DNA from 3 places in the Comamonas kerstersii genome. Region 3 is predicted to be linked to each of the others. Evidence: predicted binding sites of a transcription regulator. Region 3 holds the regulator's gene; each other region holds the start of a gene.
What was found. The regulator FNR, encoded in region 3, switches genes on or off when oxygen is low (the NO sensors DNR and NnrR bind a similar motif). The targets are predictions, from matches to a motif close to TTGATNNNNATCAA.
Positions count from the first base shown of each region.

Region 1 (3,277 bases), 1.4 Mb from region 3:
CACATCGGGCGACAGGGGGGAGCCCGTGCTGCCCAGGCTGGTGATGCGCGAAAGATCGCCGCACTGCGACAGCTCTATCCCGGCCTTCATGCAGTTGGCATAGAAGGCTGCGCCAGCGCCGAAGCTGGTGACTGCGTGGCGCGCTGCAAAGCGCCACAGCACACCCCAGTCGGGCTGCTCCTTGCTGCCGCCGGGGCTGCCGTCATAGATCACACAGGTCGTGCCGCCCAAAAGACCTGCGAGCTGCGAGTTCCACATCACCCAGCCGGTAGAGCTGTACCAGTGAAAGCGTTCCCCCCAGCTCTCGGGCGCATAGCTGCAGCCCACATCGCTGTGCAGGGTCTTCATGGTCAGGGCCACCAGCATGATGCCGCCGTGGCCATGCACGATGGGCTTGGGCAGGCCGGTGGTGCCGCTGGAATACACAATCCACAGCGGGTGGTCGAAGGGCAGCCACAGGGGGGTGAAGCTGTGCAGCTGCGCATCGTCACGCTGCATGAGGGTGTTCCAGTCCGCAGCGCCCTGCACGGGTGCCTGCGCCCAGCGTGTAGACAGGACGATGCAGTGCTGCAGGCTGGGCAGCCTGGCGCGCAGCTCCTGCACGATGCTGCTGCGGTCCATGGGCTTGCCGGCGTAGTAGACGCCATCCACCGCAATCAATGCCTTGGGTGCAATCTGCTCAAAGCGGTCCAGCACTGCTGCCGTACCCATGTCGGGCGAGCACACGCTCCACACCGCGCCAATGCTGACCACGGCCAGCATGGCCACCATGGCCTGGGGAATATTGGGCAGATAGGCTGCGACCCGGTCGCCCGGGCGAATGCCCTGTGCCTGCAGGTGCAGGGCCAGGGCGGCAACCTGGCGGCGCAGCTCGGGCCAGCTCAGCGTGGTGACTTCGCCCAGCTCGTTGTCTGCAATCACTGCAGGCATGCCTGCGGCATCGGCCGCTTCCACATGGCGCAGCACCTGCTGCGCGTAATTGACCTGTGCATCCGGAAACCACTGCGCCCCGGGCATGCAGTTGCGGCCCAGCGCCGCGCTGTGCGGGGTGGGCGACTGGATATCGAAATAGCGCCAGATGCTTTGCCAGAAAGCTTCCAGATCGGTGGTGGACCAGCGCCAGAGCGCGTCATAGCTGTCAAAGTGCAGGTCGTAGTGCTGGGCCAGCCATTGCTGGTAGTGGCGCATCAGCGGCGTGCGGCGGGTGTGGGGCAGGGTGGGGGCAGACATGCATCCCAGCCTAGCGAGCCGCGCCGTGGTGCACCATGCCAGCGCCCCGGATTGACAAGCGGCAAGTTCTGGCGCGTGCTCGCTGACGGGCACAAAGGGGGTGTCAAGGACATGCCATTGATGCAATGCAAGCCACGGCCAAGCCAAACCGGCCGACAATGCACGGGCCGCACAGGCAGCGAGGCCCGTAGATCAGGCCACAATAGGCCCTACTTTCACAGTGATTGCACACATGTCCATGAACACCGATGTCCTTATTGTGGGCGCAGGTCCTGCCGGCCTGTCGCTTGCCATTTCGTTGGCCCAGGCGGGCTTGCAAGCCACGGTGCTGGAACTGCAAGGCGAATCCCAGCTGGCCCAGCCCGCACCCGATGGGCGCGAGATCGCGCTGACCCATCCCAGCGTGCAGATCCTGCAGCGTCTGGGCACCTGGGGCAGGCTGCAAGACCATGAGATTGGCACCATCCGTGATGCCATCGTGCATGACGGCCCCGTAGGCCTGCGTTCCACGCTGGACATCGTCTCTGACGGCAGTGGCGCAGACTATCTGGGCCGCATCGTGCCCAACCATGCCCTGCGCCGCACGGCCTGGGAAGTGGCCAGCACCACCGAAGGCGTGCACATCATCACCGGTGCACGCGTGACCCAGGTGACGGTCACGCCTTCCCATGCTGAAGTTCATTACACCCAGGACGACAACGGCGTGCGCGTGGATGGTGCACCGCTCAAAGCGCCGCTGGTGATTGCGGCAGATAGCCGTTTCTCCAGCGTGCGTCGCATGCTGGGCGTGGGTGCGCAGATGACGGACTTTGGCCGCAGCGTCATCGTCTGCCGCCTCAGCCACACCGTGCCGCATGAAGGCAAGGCCCATGAATGCTTTGGCTATGACCGCACCCTGGCCATCCTGCCGCTGCAGCCTGATCCTGAAACCGGTGAGCTGCTGTGCTCTGCGGTGGTGACCACGGATTCGGCCGATGCGCAGCAGCTCATGCAGCTCTCGCCCGAAGACTTTGCGGCCCATGTGCACAACCATTTTCAGGGCCGCCTGGGGGACATGAAACTGGTGGGTGAGCGCCACATCTACCCCCTGGTGGCCACCTATGCCCACCGCTTCAGCGGCACGCGCTTTGCGCTGCTGGGTGATGCCGCCATCGGTATGCACCCAGTCACGGCACATGGCTTCAACCTGGGGCTTTCGGGTGTGGAGCGCCTGACGGCCTGCATCGTGTCGGCCTATGGTGCTGGTCAGGACTGGGGCCGCGCCGAAGTGCTGGAGCCCTATGCCCAGGGCCACCATCGTCATGCCTGGCCCATCTTCCAGGGCACGAACACCGTGGTGAAGCTGTTCACCGATGCGCGCCCCGTGCCACGGCTGGTGCGTCAGGCGGTGATCGGCCTGTCGCGCAACATGCCGCCCGTCAAGGCGGCCATCGTGGCGCAGCTCACGGGCCGTAGCCCCTGGTCCGTCATCCGCGGCCAGCTGCCTGCGCTGCCGTTTTTTTCGCGCAACATGCGCTGACTTCAAAAAACAGAGTGCCCAGCGCTGAACTTTGCTTGCTTTTCAAGGCTTAGGGCTTTGAATGCAAGCAAAGTCAAGCGCAAGCCGCTCCTAAAAATATAGTTAAGCAAAAATCTCGCTGGCACGCTGTCTGCTTGTGTTTAGCTGACATGCAAGCACGTATGCCTGGCGAGGACATGCCGTGCCCGGTCGAAAGCTTCTAACATCGCGCCAGCAATTTTTACGGAGCAAAAAAATGGGAATGTTTTCCTGGACTGCAAAGTCCCCCGCAGCGCTGAAAAACGGCGGTGTGATCGGGCCTGACGAGCGTCTGCCCTGGGGCCAGACGGGGCTGATGGGCATTCAGCACGTGGTCGCCATGTTCGGTTCGACGGTGCTGGCTCCCATCCTCATGGGCTTTGACCCCAATCTGGCCGTGCTGATGAGCGGCATCGGCACGCTGATTTTCTTCCTCATCACCGGCGGCAAGGTGCCCAGCTATCTGGGCTCTTCTTTTGCCTTCATCGGCGTGGTGAACGTGGCCACCGG
Region 1 covers NZ_CP020121.1:1,144,229-1,147,505, reverse strand. Annotated here, with positions in the region: gene B5M06_RS05405 (acetoacetate--CoA ligase) at 1-1,230, opposite strand, end outside; gene ubiM (5-demethoxyubiquinol-8 5-hydroxylase UbiM) at 1,463-2,749, shown strand; gene B5M06_RS05395 (solute carrier family 23 protein) at 2,985-3,277, shown strand, end outside.
Region 1: ubiM (5-demethoxyubiquinol-8 5-hydroxylase UbiM) is a predicted target of FNR. The motif match lies at 1,282-1,295, and genes of this name have one in related genera.

Region 2 (3,277 bases), 1.4 Mb from region 3:
ATCGACGAAGCCCTGGCTGCGCTGGGGCGTGAACGGCATATTGCGCTGACCGTGAACCAGTACACCACGGCTGCGCGTGTGGTCAGCCAGTCCGACCTGATTACCGTGCTGCCGCGCCACTTTGTGCCGATCACGGGCATCCAGCACCTGCTGCAGGTGCACCCGCTGCCGCTGGAAGTGCCTGCCGTGCGCGTGGATGCGCTGTGGCACAAGCGCGGCCCCAACCGTGCAGCCTATGACTGGCTGCTTCAGGCGCTGAACCGGGCGACGCTGAAAGCTTTTTCTCACTAGGCGCCACGTGCTGTGGTGATGCCCTTGGTGTGTGGACTATGAAACTTCAATTGCTCTCTGATCTTCATCTGGAAGTGCATCCCAACTTTGTGCCGCAGGCCGCCCCCGATGCCGATGTACTGGTGCTGGCCGGAGACATTGGCTCCTACCAGCCGGGCAGTCTGCTGCAGGGCGAGTACTTTGGGTTGGAGCGGTTTGCCAACTGGCCCTGCCCGGTGATTTTTGTGCCGGGCAACCATGAGTACGACATGCAGGACTGGGACGCGGCCCATGCGCGGCTGCGCCGGGTCTGCGAGGAGCTGGGCATCATCTGGCTGGAGCGCGAAACCGTGGTGCTGCACGGCGTGCGCTTTGTGGGCACCACCCTGTGGACGGACTATGACGCCATTGCTCTGCTGGACGAGCAGGTGCAGGCTGGCGACATGAGCCGCTTGCTGCGCCTGCGGGAAAAGTCTTTTCGCGCGGCCAACTTCTACCTGCAAAAGACAGGAGGCACACGCCATGGCGAGCCGTTTCTGGCTGCCCCCATGCGTGAGCAGGCACTGGGCTGTCAGAACTGGCTGCGCCAGGCGCTGGCCCAGCCTTTTGACGGAAAAACGGTGGTGGTCACGCACTTTGCACCCAGCCTGCGCAGCAGCGATCCACGCTATGGCATGGTGCCGGGCACGGCAGGCTTTTGCAGCGCGCTGGACGAGCTGTTGCCCCGCGCCGACCTGTGGCTGCACGGCCACCTGCATGCACCCAGCGACTATGTGGTGCAGGGGGAGGATGCCGAGCGCGGCGCATGGCGCTGCAGGGTCGTCGCCAATCCATTGGGCTATGCACGCAAAGGAGAACAGCGGTATTTCCAGCCCGCGACAAGCCTCACCGTATGATGTGGCGCGGGCCGTTTAAAAACATGACATAAGTCAAGACACAACAGACGCCAGCGACTACGCTTGTCCTTAGACCAGCGCACACCCTCCTGATCCTTGCTGCTCTGCCCCTGCATGTGTTGTACTGCCTGGGCTTTGCGCTTTGTCTCGGGCGCCACAAGGTGGTTTGCTGTGTGGTGTGTGCAGCGCTTATTCACTTGGAGATATCTCATGAAAATCTTGCTTGCTGTTGACGGCAGTCCTTTCACCAAAAAAATGCTGGCCTATCTGGCTGCGCATGAAGAGCTGATTACGGCCGGACGTCATGAATACACCGCGCTGACGGTGCAGTCTGCCCTGCCTCCCCGCGCCCGTGCTGCGCTGAGCAAGGAAGTGGTGGAGGAGTACTACGCTGAGGAAGCTGCCAAGGTGCTCGAGCCTGTGCAGAAGTTCCTGGCGCAGCACAGCATCACGCCTGTGTGCCGCAGCGAAGTGGGCCCTGCTGGCGAGACCATCGCCAAGATTGCCGAAAACGAAAAGTACGACCTGATCATCATGGGCACCCACGGCCACGGCGCGCTGGGCAAGCTGGTGATGGGCTCGGTCTCTACCCAGGTGCTGGCCAACTGCTCCGTGCCTGTGATGCTGATTCGCTGATCGCGCACGGCATTCGCCACACCAACACAAAGGGCTGCCATTCGGCAGCCCTTTGTGTTGGTGGAAGCAGTCTGACTCAGCGGTGCATCAGCGGCAGACGCAGCACAAAGCTGGCGCCTGGCTGGCCGTCCAGACGGCCCTCGCAGACCGCGCTGCCGCCGTGGCGCTGCGCAATGCTGCGCACCAGGGACAGGCCCAGTCCCACACCGCCGGAGCGCTCGCTGGCACCGGGCAGACGGTAGAACTTTTCAAAGATGCGCTCACGCTGGTTTTCGGGCACGCCGGGGCCAAAGTCCTCGACGCGGACCACGGCCATATCACCTTCGCGCGAGAGGATGAGCTGGATGTCGCCCGTGCTGTAGCGGCGTGCGTTTTCCAGCAGATTGCGCACAGCACGGCGCACCAGCTTGGCAATGGCCTTGACTTCCACACCCTCGGTGGCGCGCACTTCCAGGTCGGCATCCACGCGGGCACATTCTTCGGCGGCCAGACCTATCAGGTCGACCGCTTCGGTGCTGCCCACGTCCACATCGGGCTGCTCCAGCCGGCTGGCCAGCAGGATCTCATCGACCAGCTGGTCCAGCTCGTTGATGTTGCGCTGGATCTCGGCCTTGGCCTTGGTCACGGAAGGATCGTCCCCCATCAGCTCCAGGCCCATGCGAATGCGTGCCAGTGGCGAGCGCAGCTCGTGCGAGGCATTGGCCAGCAGCGACTTGTGCGACTGCACCAGCTCCTCAATGCGGCTGGCGGCGGCGTTGAACTGGCGGGCCAGATCGGCCACTTCATCCTTGCCTTCAGTGGGTACGCGCACGGTCAGATCGCCATCGCCAAAGCGCTTGACGCCCCGCTGCAGGTTTTCCAGGCGCTTGAGCAGGCGGCGAATGATGGGGAACACGCCGATGGCTACCGCCACGCCCACCAGCCCCAGCAGCCACAGAAAGCCGAACGGCGGCTGCATCCAGAAGGCCCAGACGTCATTGCGGGGCGGGCGGTGTCCACCGGGGCGGCCGTTGTTGCCCTGGCGGGGCGACATTTCCAGGTAAAAAATCTTGCCGTCTGCCGTGGCAATGGCAAAGCGCGGCACTTCGTTGTCGTGGTTGCGGATGCGCTCAAAAGGCCCCTGGAACAGCAGCTGACCGTAGCCATCGGTAATGCGCATCTCACGCGCCATGGCCGTGGGCGATGCCTGATCGCGGATGCGGTATTCCTCGGCTTCGCGCCAGGCCCAGGCCACGATCAGCGTCAGCACGGCGACGCCGCCTACGACGGCCAGCCAGATGCGCAGATACAGGCGCTGTGAGAATGCGTTGAACATGGTGTGCTTCAGTCCTGCTGCTTGGCAAACACATAGCCCACACCGCGCACGGTGAGGATGCGCTTGGGCGATTTGGGGTCGGCCTCAATCGCAGCGCGGATGCGGCCCATGTGCACGTCGATGGAGCGGTCAAAGGCCTCCAGCTCACGGCCGCGCACGG
Region 2 covers NZ_CP020121.1:1,155,668-1,158,944, reverse strand. Annotated here, with positions in the region: gene B5M06_RS05470 (LysR family transcriptional regulator) at 1-291, shown strand, start outside; gene B5M06_RS05465 (metallophosphoesterase) at 330-1,166, shown strand; gene B5M06_RS05460 (universal stress protein) at 1,377-1,802, shown strand; gene B5M06_RS05455 (ATP-binding protein) at 1,879-3,117, opposite strand; gene B5M06_RS05450 (response regulator) at 3,126-3,277, opposite strand, start outside.
Region 2: B5M06_RS05460 (universal stress protein) is a predicted target of FNR. The motif match lies at 1,190-1,203, and genes of this name have one in related genera.

Region 3 (3,277 bases):
GCCCGCAGTCGGTCTACACCGAAATTTTCATGTGGATAGAGCACAAGGTCGAAGGTGACCGCAGTGCACGTATTCGCCTGGACCAAGGTGGATGGGGCTTCGAGAAGATCTGGAAAAAATCGCTCAAGCAGTTTTTGTGGATTGCCTTTGCCCTGTGGACGGGTTTTACCTTCGTGGGTTATTTCGTTCCCATTCGTACGCTGGGCAGTGAACTGCTGGCGCTGCAAGGCGGCTGGCAGATTTTCTGGGTGCTGTTCTATGGCTTTGCCACCTACGGCAATGCTGGTTATCTGCGCGAGCAAATCTGCAAGTACATGTGCCCCTATGCGCGTTTTCAGAGTGCCATGTTCGACAAGGACACGCTGATTGTGAGCTACGACGCACAGCGTGGTGAACAGCGCGGCCCCCGCAAGAAAGATGTGGACTACAAGGCGCAAGGACTGGGTGACTGCATTGACTGCAAGCTGTGTGTACAGGTCTGCCCTGTGGGTATTGATATCCGCAACGGCCTGCAGTACGAGTGCATTGGCTGCGGCCTGTGCATCGATGCATGCAACAGCGTGATGGATAACATGCACTATCCACGTGGCTTGGTGCGCTTGACCACCCAGAATGCGGTGAACCAAGGCTGGAAGAGCGCACAGATCTGGCAACGCATTGCACGTCCACGGGTGCTGATTTATTCGAGCATTTTGCTGGCACTGGCAGCGGCCATGGCCATCAGTCTGGCCATCAGAGAACCGCTGAAGGTGGACGTCATCCGTGACCGCGCTTCACTGGCACGCATTGTTGCAGGCGGCAAGCTCGAAAATGTGTATCGTCTGCAGGTGATGAACGCGACCGAGCAAGCGCAGACCTATAAGGTGTCGGTGCAGGGTATTCAAGGCATTGAGCTGGTGGAAGGGCAGACCGTCAAGGTTGATCCTGCACAGACGCGCGGCGTAGCGGTGCGAGTGCAGATTCCTTACGGTGCGGCCAGCGCTGGCTCACACGCCATTGAGTTTGATATCGCAGCGCAAAGTGGCCAAGGGCATGTGACGGAGAAATCTGTCTTCCTCGTGCCGCGCTAAAAATGATCCTGTAGTGTGCATGGCGTTGCTGTGCACACTTTCTGTTGAAGGAAGAGAGTGTTCGAAATGTCCCAGCTAGGAAAACAAGTGGAGTCAGCATCCGGTCCGTGGTGGAAGTATGGCCATGTATGGATGGTGCTGGCAGGCCCTGCCATCGTCGTGGTGGCAGGCGTTGTGACGGCCATGATTGCCATGGATGGCGCTGACCCTGTGGTGGATCCGAACTACTACCAGGAGGGGCTGAATATCAACCAGAAGCTGGAAAAAAGCCTGGCGCCTGCAGGCGCCGTGCGCAACCATGTTGTTACACCTGATGAAGATTTGCCTGATCTGACACCCAAGTGATACTTGCAGCTTCTTAAAAAGAGGAGCGGCTAGCGCTTGTTTTATGGGTGTTTGAGATACTTTTGTATCTGAAATACTGATAAATCAAGCGCTAGCCGCTATTTTTTATGCGGTGTAGATGCTCTGGCATCGCACCCAAAGCAAACGCCCACAGCATGCAGTGGGCGTTTGGGTGTGTGAGAGCGCAGGCTGGCTGAGTTTACAGCTGCTTGTTGCAGTCGTGCTGGCTGTTGACCAGGCGCTGCAGGGCGGCAGTGTCCAGAATTCGAACGTGGCGCTGCTTCACTTCGACCCAGCCTTCATCCACAAACTTGGAGAAAGTGCGGCTGACGGTTTCCAGCTTCAGACCCAGATAGCTGCCAATTTCCTCGCGGGTCATACGCAAAATGAGTTCTGACGAGGAGAAGCCGCGTGCATGCAGGCGCTGCACCAGATTCAGAATAAAGGCCGCCAGACGCTCTTCGGCGCGCATGCTGCCCAGCAGCAGCATGACGCTGTGCTCGCGCACGATTTCGCGGCTCATCACTTTGTGTACGTGCGTCTGCAGGGCTGTAACCTCGCGCGAGATCTCTTCGAGGCTGTCAAAGGGCATCACGCAGACTTCGGCATCTTCCAGTGCGATTGCATCGCAGGTGTGGTGGTCATTGACGATGCCATCGAGCCCGATGATCTCTCCCGCCATCTGGAAACCTGTGACCTGATCGCGTCCGTCTTCGGTGGCTACGCATGTCTTGAAAAAGCCCGTGCGGATGGCATACAGCGACGTGAAAGGCTCTCCGTTGCGGAACAGTGTCATCCCGCGCTTGACTTTGCGGCGCGTAGCCACAATGTCGTCGATGCGCTGCAGCTGCTGGTCATTTAAACCGACGGGCATGCACAGTTCACGCAGGTTGCAATTGGAGCAGGTTACTTTGATGGTTGGTGGAGTCATGTACGCAAGGCCTGAACACGAGGTAGACACGGGTGTAAAGGCCAGAATTAAAAGTTGGATGTCAATAAACGGGGACTATCGGGCGCTTGCTATGTATCTCGAATGATTTCAGTCAAATTCTGACACTTCCCTTATGGTGAGTGCTTGATTCATGTCAAGAGTGTGCATGCCATCTTGCTGCACAGTTGCAGCATTAAGGAAGAAAACATGACTGCAGTCACCCCGGAACTCTTGCGTCGCTATGACGTGCCAGGACCTCGTTACACCTCTTATCCTACTGCGGACAGGTTCGTTGAGGCATTTGGTGATAGCGACTATATCTTGGCATTAAAGCAACGCAAAATTTCTGCAGCGGCCAAGTCGCCAATGTCGCTGTATGTGCACATCCCATTTTGTAACTCTTTGTGTTACTACTGTGCATGCAACAAGATCATCACCAAGCACCACGAGCGTGCGGTCACGTACCTACAGTATCTTGAGCGGGAGCTGGATCTGCATCTGGCCCATTGTGGAAGAGGTCAGCTGGTCAGCCAGCTTCACATAGGTGGTGGAACGCCGACATTTCTTTCGGACGAGCAACTGGTGCAGATGTGGGACATGCTGCGCCAGCGCTTTGTCTTTGATGAAGCGGGTGAGTACTCCATTGAAGTTGACCCACGTACTGTGACACGTGAGCGTCTGGCCGCCCTCAAGGCCATGGGCTTTAACCGCCTGAGCTTTGGGGTGCAGGACTTTGACCCGGATGTACAAAAAGCGGTGCACCGTGAGCAGCCTGCCGAGCAGGTGTTTGATCTGGTGGCCGCTTCACGTGAGCTGGGCTTTGAGTCGATCAATGTGGACTTGATCTACGGCCTGCCCAAGCAAAATGAAAAGTCCTTCGCTAGAACGCTGCAGCAAGTGGCCGAGCTGCGCCCTGATCGTATTGCGCTGT
Region 3 covers NZ_CP020121.1:2,506,640-2,509,916, forward strand. Annotated here, with positions in the region: gene ccoG (cytochrome c oxidase accessory protein CcoG) at 1-1,070, shown strand, start outside; gene B5M06_RS11735 (FixH family protein) at 1,137-1,415, shown strand; gene fnr (fumarate/nitrate reduction transcriptional regulator Fnr) at 1,615-2,346, opposite strand; gene hemN (oxygen-independent coproporphyrinogen III oxidase) at 2,554-3,277, shown strand, end outside.